DNA from 3 places in the Lysinibacillus sp. RS10 genome. Region 2 is predicted to be linked to each of the others. Evidence: a T-box and tRNA genes for the amino acid it is inferred to sense, from the RefSeq annotation. Region 2 holds a T-box; the other regions hold tRNA genes.
What was found. The T-box of region 2 lies ahead of ileS (isoleucine--tRNA ligase). A T-box ahead of a tRNA ligase gene usually reads a tRNA of that ligase, here a tRNA-Ile.
Positions count from the first base shown of each region.

Region 1 (3,246 bases), 2.4 Mb from region 2:
GAAGAATATTACTAAGTAGTGGACTCAGTGGACCACCTTGCGGCGTGCCTTCTTGGCTATGTACTACAACGCCATTTGCCATAGTACCAGCGTTGAGAAATTTACGGATTAACTTTAAAGTTGGCTTATCCTTAATATATCCCGCAACTAGGGACATCAGTTTATCGTGTTGAACGCGGTCAAAGAATTTCTCAAGGTCCATGTCGACCACGAATTTGTAGCCTTCATCCATATAAGATTGCGCTTGTGCAATTGCTTGATGAGCACTTTTATTTGGCCGAAAACCATAACTATAGTCACTGAAAATTGGGTCGATGATTGGTGTTAAGATTTGAACGACTGCTTGTTGAATGACGCGGTCTGTTACAGTTGGAATCCCTAATTTTCTCGTATTACCGTTTCCTTTTGGAATTTCTACCCGTCTTACCGGTTGCGGTGTATATTGCCCTGTTTGGATTTGACGAATAATCTTTTCTTTATTTTCTTTTAAGTATTGGCGTGTTGCTTCTATATCTTTCGCATCGACTCCAGCAGCACCTTTATTTCTACGTACCTTCTTAAAAGCTTCGTTTAGATTATCTCGGTCTGTTATTAAATAAATTAGTCCATTTGAATCCATATGTTCTCATGGTATAGGTATGCATATGAACAGTTCCACTCTTTTCGTTGCGCGATTCACGTTCTGCGTTTCAAGGCAACGTAAAGTCTTATGATTGGCTGTGTCTTCACTGTCATATAATGTGCCCTTCCATGTTCACTCCTTTCGTTCAGCCCTTCCCCTTATTGGTACTATGGCTTCTGCTGACTTCTGATGATTCAGCTATCTATCGCTAAATAGGTTCTGTTTCCAGGTATTCATCAGATCTCCCGGGGTAAGTCCGTCCACTTTCACCTCATCTATCCGCCACATTTATTGCACTGACTCCCGTGGATATTTTGGATTTTGATTTGTTTAGCAATCTCGTCCAGTCAGAACAACCTCGAATGTGATTCGTATACCTCGGACCAAGGTTTTGCCTCCTGCTTCCTTCAGATTCCACGTCGCCATGGACACCCTTGCACTTGGCTAGTGGTTCGCATATCCCAACGCCCACAGTGAACTTTCATCACCTAGTTGACGGACATGCCCGGCACACTAAAAAAAGCATGTTGCACAAATGTGCAACATGCTTGATGACCCCTACGGGATTCGAACCCGTGTTACCGCCGTGAAAGGGCGGTGTCTTAACCACTTGACCAAGGGGCCGTGGCTCCGAAGGCAGGACTCGAACCTGCGACAACCTGATTAACAGTCAGGTGCTACTACCAACTGAGCTACTTCGGAATAATGGTGGGCCTAAATGGACTCGAACCATCGACCTCACGCTTATCAGGCGTGCGCTCTAACCAGCTGAGCTATAGGCCCATTATTTGGAGCGGGTGATGAGAATCGAACTCACGACATCAGCTTGGAAGGCTGAGGTTTTACCATTAAACTACACCCGCAAATATGGTGGGTCAGGACGGAATCGAACCGCCGACACTTAGAGCTTCAATCTAATGCTCTACCAACTGAGCTACTGACCCGGAAATGGAGGAGGTAGAGGGATTCGAACCCCCGCGCGGTGTTACCCGCCTGTCGGTTTTCAAGACCGATCCCTTCAGCCAGACTTGGGTATACCTCCAAAATATTTAGAAATGGTGGAGCCTAGCGGGATCGAACCGCTGACCTCCTGCGTGCAAGGCAGGCGCTCTCCCAGCTGAGCTAAGGCCCCAAAAATTAAGTAAAACTGGTCGGAATGACAGGATTCGAACCTACGACCCCTTGGTCCCAAACCAAGTGCTCTACCAAGCTGAGCTACATTCCGTTACTTTTTTTGGCGCGCCCGACAGGAGTCGAACCCATAACCTTCTGATCCGTAGTCAGACGCTCTATCCAATTGAGCTACGGGCGCATAATTTTGTATAAAAACTTGATGAGCCATGAAGGACTCGAACCTTCGACCCTCTGATTAAAAGTCAGATGCTCTACCAACTGAGCTAATGGCTCAAACTAAGAAATAAATGGCTGGGGTACTAGGATTCGAACCTAGGCATGACGGAATCAAAATCCGTTGCCTTACCGCTTGGCTATACCCCAATTATTAAATGGGGCGACTGATGGGAATCGAACCCACGAATGCCGGAACCACAATCCGGTGCGTTAACCACTTCGCCACAATCGCCACTATATGTAAACACAGCAGTTCTTGATAACGAGTACCTCGAAACCTGGCAGGGGCAGTAGGAATCGAACCCACACCAAAGGTTTTGGAGACCTCTATTCTACCGTTGAACTATGCCCCTATTATATTAAAACTGGTGGAGGGGGACGGATTCGAACCGCCGAACCCTAAGGAGCGGATTTACAGTCCGCCGCGTTTAGCCACTTCGCTACCCCTCCAATGGATGGTGCCGGCGATAGGAGTCGAACCCACGACCTACTGATTACAAGTCAGTTGCTCTACCAACTGAGCTACACCGGCAAAAAAAAAAATGGCGGTCCCGACCGGGATCGAACCGGCGATCTCCTGCGTGACAGGCAGGCATGTTAACCGCTACACCACGGGACCATAATGGTGGAGGATGACGGGCTCGAACCGCCGACCCCCTGCTTGTAAGGCAGGTGCTCTCCCAGCTGAGCTAATCCTCCTGGGTATAATGCCTAGCGACGTCCTACTCTCACAGGGGGAAGCCCCCAACTACCATCGGCGCTAAAGAGCTTAACTTCCGTGTTCGGTATGGGAACGGGTGTGACCTCTTTGCCATCATCACTAGACTATTTTCGACCTCCAATACACGGCGTATTACTGCGTCAGCTTCTCTCGCTCAATCGGTCACGTACAGAGGTACGCTCCCTCATTCACTCGTTTGCTTCCTTGTACTACTTGTGTCTTGAAGCTCTCTTCGGCTTTCAATATACATCGTATCTTGAAACCCTTGGTTGAAAGAAATTATTCTTTCAAAACTGGATAAACGTGCATTGAATGTTTCAAACGTTTTGGTTAAGTCCTCGATCGATTAGTATTCGTCAGCTCCATGTGTCACCACACTTCCACCTCGAACCTATCTACCTCATCGTCTTTGAGGGATCTTACTTACTTGCGTAATGGGAAATCTCATCTTGAGGGGGGCTTCATGCTTAGATGCTTTCAGCACTTATCCCGTCCACACATAGCTACCCAGCGATGCCTTTGGCAAGACAACTGGTACACCAGCGGTGTGTCC
Region 1 is NZ_CP167122.1:4,700,618-4,703,863, forward strand. Features, by position in the region: gene ltrA (group II intron reverse transcriptase/maturase) at 1-619, opposite strand, end outside; tRNA gene ACB089_RS23495 (tRNA-Glu) at 1,175-1,246, opposite strand; tRNA gene ACB089_RS23500 (tRNA-Asn) at 1,248-1,324, opposite strand; tRNA gene ACB089_RS23505 (tRNA-Ile) at 1,329-1,405, opposite strand; tRNA gene ACB089_RS23510 (tRNA-Gly) at 1,412-1,485, opposite strand; tRNA gene ACB089_RS23515 (tRNA-Phe) at 1,491-1,566, opposite strand; tRNA gene ACB089_RS23520 (tRNA-Ser) at 1,572-1,664, opposite strand; tRNA gene ACB089_RS23525 (tRNA-Ala) at 1,679-1,754, opposite strand; tRNA gene ACB089_RS23530 (tRNA-Pro) at 1,771-1,847, opposite strand; tRNA gene ACB089_RS23535 (tRNA-Arg) at 1,858-1,934, opposite strand; tRNA gene ACB089_RS23540 (tRNA-Lys) at 1,957-2,029, opposite strand; tRNA gene ACB089_RS23545 (tRNA-Gln) at 2,045-2,119, opposite strand; tRNA gene ACB089_RS23550 (tRNA-His) at 2,129-2,204, opposite strand; tRNA gene ACB089_RS23555 (tRNA-Trp) at 2,252-2,325, opposite strand; tRNA gene ACB089_RS23560 (tRNA-Tyr) at 2,339-2,422, opposite strand; tRNA gene ACB089_RS23565 (tRNA-Thr) at 2,429-2,504, opposite strand; tRNA gene ACB089_RS23570 (tRNA-Asp) at 2,516-2,591, opposite strand; tRNA gene ACB089_RS23575 (tRNA-Val) at 2,596-2,671, opposite strand; rRNA gene rrf (5S ribosomal RNA) at 2,682-2,797, opposite strand; rRNA gene ACB089_RS23585 (23S ribosomal RNA) at 3,020-3,246, opposite strand, start outside.
Region 1: it has a tRNA-Ile gene. The T-box ahead of ileS (isoleucine--tRNA ligase) is inferred to sense a tRNA for this amino acid. The anticodon was not compared.

Region 2 (3,246 bases):
GAAAAAAATCAATACAAAGACGTAGAAAGAATGATGCTACTTTTCCTAGTGGAAAGAGATGCTTTGAACTATTTTGAAGAACATTATAGTCAAGAAATAGCATACCTACGTGAAAAATATGATATTCCAGTGGGCGAAAAAGGAATCTATTCAAAACGTGGGGCAGTCGTAGCAATCAAAGAACATGAATTTTTAGTCGTTTCACATGCTGATGAATCAAATATTGGGAAATTATCAATAGATGAAATCGTACAAAAACATGGTAATGGTACGTGGTTCCCATTAATTGATGTTCCTAAAACATTGTCACCTGGGGATTATGTAGAAGTTAAATATAGCAGGGATCCCAGGAAAAATGCTGATTCTATAATAAGGATTGCGGATTTAGATAGCATGGAAATACTGGAAGAATACCCATGAATCAAGGCTAGACATTCAAAAGCTTCAAGAATGTCTAGCTTTTTTTTAGAAAGCTGTTTTTACATTTGCATTATGGTACAATTATTGTAAGTATTTGTATAATCAGGGGGAGTAGTAAAGAATGATTATGCAAGTTCTTACTAAAACAAAAAGGTATGGGGAGAAAGATCGAATATGATACTAAATAAAAACTTACTGAAGGAAATTGAATTAAAAAAAATATTAACAGATATAAGCAGTGGAAATAAAACGTGGCAACAAGAAGACCAAACACATCTCGTACAATCAATGATGCTACATATCGGCTCACTAGATAGTGAACTACGAGATAACTTAATTTATGGATCGTTTTATGAATTGATCCATGAAAAAAACTTACTAGAGCATGCACTTTTAACGGAGCTTTTAGAGGATTCTTTGAATAATTTATTATGTAAGGGTATTGAAGAAAGTGAATCAGATTTAGTTTTTACCCGTACATTTACGTCGCTATTGATCGCCCTCATATTATTTAGAGATAACGCAGACGATTTTTTATCCCAAAAGAAAATCGCTGATTGTAAAGATAAAGTACTCGCTTATTTAGCGGCAGAAAAGGATGTAAGAGGCTACGTGCCGGTGAAAGGGTGGGCTCATAGTGTTGCCCATATGGCTGATGCAATCGATGAATTGGTGAAAAATCCGAAATTAAATAAAGCCTCTTATAGTGAAATTGTAAGCGCATTATACAACGTCGTTTTGCAAGAAAATCATGCTTTCATACATAATGAAGATGAACGGATTTTAGTACCTATCTTCACAATGCTTGAGCATGGTTTAGAGGAGCAAGAAATCATTAGATTACTGCAAGAATTACCTGCAACTTTAAAAGTAAAAAAAGAACAGCTCGATGTACAGCATCACAGAATTTTAGTTTTTAACTGTAAATCCTTTGTGAAAAGCTTTTATATTAAAACAAATGGGAAGCCTAAGTTCGCAGCACTTCATAAATGCATCGAAGCATGTCTCGATGAATTATAAGAAATTACTACCAATATTAGTACTTTGAAATTATTGACAGACAAAATTTAGTTTGTTAAGATGAGTGACAATAAAAGCATACAAATTCGTTGATGAGAAAGAGTAGTGTTTCATTTTGTTCTACAGAGAGCCGACATAATGGTGGAAGTCGGTGTGCACATGATACATGAAGATCCTCTCTGAGAAGATTGGCTGAACATAGTAAGCTAATCCGGGTGTCTACCGTTAAAAAGAACACGTATGATTGTACGTTGCTGAGTGCTATTGAACGGTTGATTCAATAGAATTAGGGTGGTATTCGCGGTTAACCCCGTCCCTTGCTTGGGACGGGGTTTTTGTATGCCTTTTATACATGAGTATAGGAGGGAATTACATGCAAGGTGAAAAGAAAAAAGAAACGGCTGTAGAGAGGGAAACGAGGATTCGCCAGTTGTGGGAACAAGAAAAAACGTTCCAAGCATCTGTTGCGAATCGTGCTGGTCATAAGCCCTTTGTATTTTACGAAGGCCCACCAACAGCAAATGGATTACCACATGTAGGTCACGCATTTGGCAGAACAATTAAGGATGTCGTGGCTCGTTATAAAACGATGCAAGGGTATTTAGTTGAACGGAAAGCTGGCTGGGATACACATGGTTTGCCTGTGGAACTCGGTGTGGAAAAAAAGCTAGGTATCTCTGGGAAGCAAGAGATTGAAAAATATGGTGTTGAACAATTCATTCAGGAGTGTAAAGGAAGTGTCTTTACCTATGAGAAAAAGTGGCGTTCCTTTACAGAAGAGCTTGGCTATTGGATTGACATGGATGACCCATATTTAACGCTAAGTAATGATTACATCGAATCTGTTTGGCATATTTTAAGTCACGTGCACAAGGAAAAGCTTTTATATAAGGGGCATCGTGTCTCACCATATTGCCCTAGCTGTCAAACTTCCTTAAGTTCTCATGAAGTAGCGCAAGGATACAAGGATGTAAAGGATTTATCTGTCACGGCAATGTTTAAGCTGAAGGATCGAGAGGAATATTTTCTAGGCTGGACAACGACGCCATGGACATTACCTGCTAATGTTGCATTAGCTATGAATTCTCAGCTCGTTTATGTTCGGGTGAAACAGCACGATAAAGTATATATTTTGGCAAAATCATTAGTGGAAAAGGTTTTTTCTGAACCTGTTGAACTATTAAGTGAGCATGAAGGGCATGAATTTGAAGGTGTATCGTATCATCCACCTTTTTCATACGTAACCGTTAATAAAGGGCATGTTGTTGTGCTAGCAGATTATGTCACGGAGCATAGCGGTACAGGGATCGTCCATATCGCGCCTGCATATGGGGAGGATGATTATAAAACGGTTCAGCAAAATGGGCTATCGTTTGTAAATGTTGTTGATGTAAAGGGTTGCTATACAGAAGAGGTTCCAGAGCTTGCAGGTAAATTTGTAAAAGATTGTGATGTCGATATAATAAAAATGCTCGCTAAAAAGGAGCTATTGTTTGATAAGGAGAAATATGAGCATAGCTATCCTCATTGCTGGCGCTGTGATTCACCATTGCTTTATTATGCAACTGACAGCTGGTTTATCAACATGTCTGCATTAAAAGACCAGCTTTTAGAAAATAATGACCAAGTAACGTGGTATCCTGAGCACATTAAACACGGTCGATTTGGAAACTTTTTAGAAAACTTAGTGGACTGGAATATTAGTCGTAATCGCTATTGGGGTACGCCACTTAATGTGTGGGTTTGTCAGGATTGTCATCATGAAGAGGCACCAAATAGTCTTGCTGCCTTAAAAGAATTAGCAAA
Region 2 is NZ_CP167122.1:2,259,430-2,262,675, forward strand. Features, by position in the region: gene ACB089_RS11620 (hypothetical protein) at 1-420, shown strand, start outside; gene ACB089_RS11625 (DUF2785 domain-containing protein) at 595-1,440, shown strand; T-box leader at 1,521-1,761, shown strand; gene ileS (isoleucine--tRNA ligase) at 1,814-3,246, shown strand, end outside.

Region 3 (3,246 bases), 1.3 Mb from region 2:
TTAATTGAACAATTGCTATAATAAATAATAGAGTAATTATTTCTCTTTCAAAACGAAAATATCTTCAAAAAGTAATAATTTCTTTTTTTTATTAAAAAGTGTTGCACAATGTGAGAAAACGTTATACAATAATTCTTGTCTTGAAGGACAGGTAATAAACTTCAAAACGAAATACATAAGACTTTCAAAATACAACGTATATTGAAAACTGTTAATAGTCTAGTGATGATGGCAAAGAGGTCACACCCGTTCCCATACCGAACACGGAAGTTAAGCTCTTTAGCGCCGATGGTAGTTGGGGGCTTCCCCCTGTGAGAGTAGGACGTCGCTAGGCATAATACCCAGGAGGATTAGCTCAGCTGGGAGAGCACCTGCCTTACAAGCAGGGGGTCGGCGGTTCGAGCCCGTCATCCTCCACCATTTGCCGGTGTAGCTCAGTTGGTAGAGCAACTGACTTGTAATCAGTAGGTCGTGGGTTCGACTCCTATCGCCGGCACCATAGTTTGAGCCATTAGCTCAGTTGGTAGAGCATCTGACTTTTAATCAGAGGGTCGAAGGTTCGAGTCCTTCATGGCTCACCATTTAATTGCCAACAAAATATGCGGGTGTGGCGGAATTGGCAGACGCACTAGACTTAGGATCTAGCGCCGCAAGGCGTGGGGGTTCGACTCCCTTCACCCGCACCATTTTTAAGAATTTCATAATTGCCAGGATAAATAAAATCTTATGCACATGCGGAAGTAGTTCAGTGGTAGAACACCACCTTGCCAAGGTGGGGGTCGCGAGTTCGAACCTCGTCTTCCGCTCCAAATGTGCCGGGGTGGCGGAACTGGCAGACGCACAGGACTTAAAATCCTGCGGTAGGTGACTACCGTGCCGGTTCGATTCCGGCCCTCGGCACCATTTTTTATAATTAGCGCCCGTAGCTCAATTGGATAGAGCGTCTGACTACGGATCAGAAGGTTGTGGGTTCGACTCCTGCCGGGCGCGCCATATTAATACTTATCGGAATGTAGCTCAGCTTGGTAGAGCACTTGGTTTGGGACCAAGGGGTCGTAGGTTCGAATCCTGTCATTCCGACCATTTTATGGGGCCTTAGCTCAGCTGGGAGAGCGCCTGCCTTGCACGCAGGAGGTCAGCGGTTCGATCCCGCTAGGCTCCACCATAAAGATAACCAGTATAAAGATCCTGGCGGCGTAGCTCAGCTGGCTAGAGCGTACGGTTCATACCCGTAAGGTCGGGGGTTCGATCCCCTCTGCCGCCATCTAAAAGGACCTTTAGCTCAGTTGGTTAGAGCAGACGGCTCATAACCGTCCGGTCGCAGGTTCGAGTCCTGCAAGGTCCACCATTTATATAATTACGGAGGTATACCCAAGTCTGGCTGAAGGGATCGGTCTTGAAAACCGACAGGCGGGTAACACCGCGCGGGGGTTCGAATCCCTCTACCTCCTCCAGTTTTATTTCTATAAATGGCGCTTGAAAAACTCGAAAAGAATATTATTAACGCGGGGTGGAGCAGTGGTAGCTCGTCGGGCTCATAACCCGAAGGTCGTTGGTTCAAATCCGGCCCCCGCAACCAAAATGGTCCCGTGGTGTAGCGGTTAACATGCCTGCCTGTCACGCAGGAGATCGCCGGTTCGATCCCGGTCGGGACCGCCATTTTTTAAAAAATATGGGTCAGTAGCTCAGTTGGTAGAGCATTAGATTGAAGCTCTAAGTGTCGGCGGTTCGATTCCGTCCTGACCCACCATATTTGCGGGTGTAGTTTAATGGTAAAACCTCAGCCTTCCAAGCTGATGTCGTGAGTTCGATTCTCATCACCCGCTCCAAGGGCCTATAGCTCAGCTGGTTAGAGCGCACGCCTGATAAGCGTGAGGTCGATGGTTCGAGTCCATTTAGGCCCACCATTTTTCCGAAGTAGCTCAGTTGGTAGTAGCACCTGACTGTTAATCAGGTTGTCGCAGGTTCGAGTCCTGCCTTCGGAGCCATTTTTTTGTGGGGAAGTACTCAAGAGGCTGAAGAGGCGCCCCTGCTAAGGGTGTAGGTCGGGTAACCGGCGCGAGGGTTCAAATCCCTCCTTCTCCGCCATTGGCCCGTTGGTCAAGTGGTTAAGACACCGCCCTTTCACGGCGGTAACACGGGTTCGAATCCCGTACGGGTCATACTAGAAAAGCAGTAGATGTAACTTACATCTACTGCTTTTTCATTGTTAAGGGAAACTATAGATTTTTTTCCTGTAGATAACCTAGAGCATAGTCGTCTAGGCTAAAGCGCTAATCCTGTAGGTCGCTTTGATCCATCGGGCAAAAGTGATGTAGCGTTTACTTTTGTTTCGGGCTCTCCAGCGCTTTAGCGCATTTGTTCTTTATGATACTTTGTTGTTCCATAAACGCCTCATTTGCTGTTTTCCCAGCCACTTTCTAGGCCAGTTATTAAATTAGTGTACGGCTCCGTTCAATTACTTCCTCCGATATCTTATCAAAAATTTTTTCTATAGGCAGAATTCACGTAGTAATCTATCCCCATTGGCATTCCTCTAACACTTGAAAATAGCTAAATTCTTTAAACGATCCGTTGTTGTGGTTTAGATAGCACCTTTGGGTAGTTGTTCATGTAGGGGAGGTGAATAGCACGCTCAAGTCTTCGTTAAGCAATCATGGATAAACATTCCTACATATCATTCGTTCAATAAATGTTGCTATATAACCTTTTGCTTTATCCTAATAAGACTACTAAAAAACATTTCTGATCATCCTCGTAACTATCAATATAAGTCAATAAAAATTGTGCAATTTCATACAAAAAATGGACAAACAAACTAAATGTAACTTAACTTTGCTAATTTCATCTTTTATTACACAAATAATCCATGGTAAATGACGATAATATTGGTATAATCTTTGGAATATATCTATCTTTCTTTTATAATGGAGATGAATAGAATTCGTAGGGGGTTATAAAAGTGAAAAAAAAGCAAAGTAAATGGATTGTAAGTACAGCATCTGCTGCATTGGTTGCCGCAGCTATTGTACCTACTGCAAGTGCAGCGAGCTTTACAGATATTGCAAAAAGTGACCACAAAGAGGCCATTTTAGCATTAGCAGATGCAAAAATTATAGGTGGATATCCGGACGGCTCATTTAAGCCAAATGCGGTCCTTACTAAAGGAAATGTAACGAAATTTTTAGGGAAATGGCTTGTATCTGAAAACTTCCAAGTGCCAGCAGATTACAATAAAAAAGTACG
Region 3 is NZ_CP167122.1:992,930-996,175, forward strand. Features, by position in the region: rRNA gene rrf (5S ribosomal RNA) at 219-334, shown strand; tRNA gene ACB089_RS05145 (tRNA-Val) at 345-420, shown strand; tRNA gene ACB089_RS05150 (tRNA-Thr) at 424-499, shown strand; tRNA gene ACB089_RS05155 (tRNA-Lys) at 506-581, shown strand; tRNA gene ACB089_RS05160 (tRNA-Leu) at 602-686, shown strand; tRNA gene ACB089_RS05165 (tRNA-Gly) at 735-809, shown strand; tRNA gene ACB089_RS05170 (tRNA-Leu) at 815-903, shown strand; tRNA gene ACB089_RS05175 (tRNA-Arg) at 917-993, shown strand; tRNA gene ACB089_RS05180 (tRNA-Pro) at 1,007-1,083, shown strand; tRNA gene ACB089_RS05185 (tRNA-Ala) at 1,090-1,165, shown strand; tRNA gene ACB089_RS05190 (tRNA-Met) at 1,191-1,264, shown strand; tRNA gene ACB089_RS05195 (tRNA-Ile) at 1,272-1,348, shown strand; tRNA gene ACB089_RS05200 (tRNA-Ser) at 1,362-1,454, shown strand; tRNA gene ACB089_RS05205 (tRNA-Met) at 1,505-1,579, shown strand; tRNA gene ACB089_RS05210 (tRNA-Asp) at 1,584-1,659, shown strand; tRNA gene ACB089_RS05215 (tRNA-Phe) at 1,675-1,750, shown strand; tRNA gene ACB089_RS05220 (tRNA-Gly) at 1,756-1,829, shown strand; tRNA gene ACB089_RS05225 (tRNA-Ile) at 1,831-1,907, shown strand; tRNA gene ACB089_RS05230 (tRNA-Asn) at 1,912-1,988, shown strand; tRNA gene ACB089_RS05235 (tRNA-Ser) at 1,998-2,088, shown strand; tRNA gene ACB089_RS05240 (tRNA-Glu) at 2,091-2,162, shown strand; gene ACB089_RS05245 (S-layer homology domain-containing protein) at 2,963-3,246, shown strand, end outside.
Region 3: it has a tRNA-Ile gene. The T-box ahead of ileS (isoleucine--tRNA ligase) is inferred to sense a tRNA for this amino acid. The anticodon was not compared.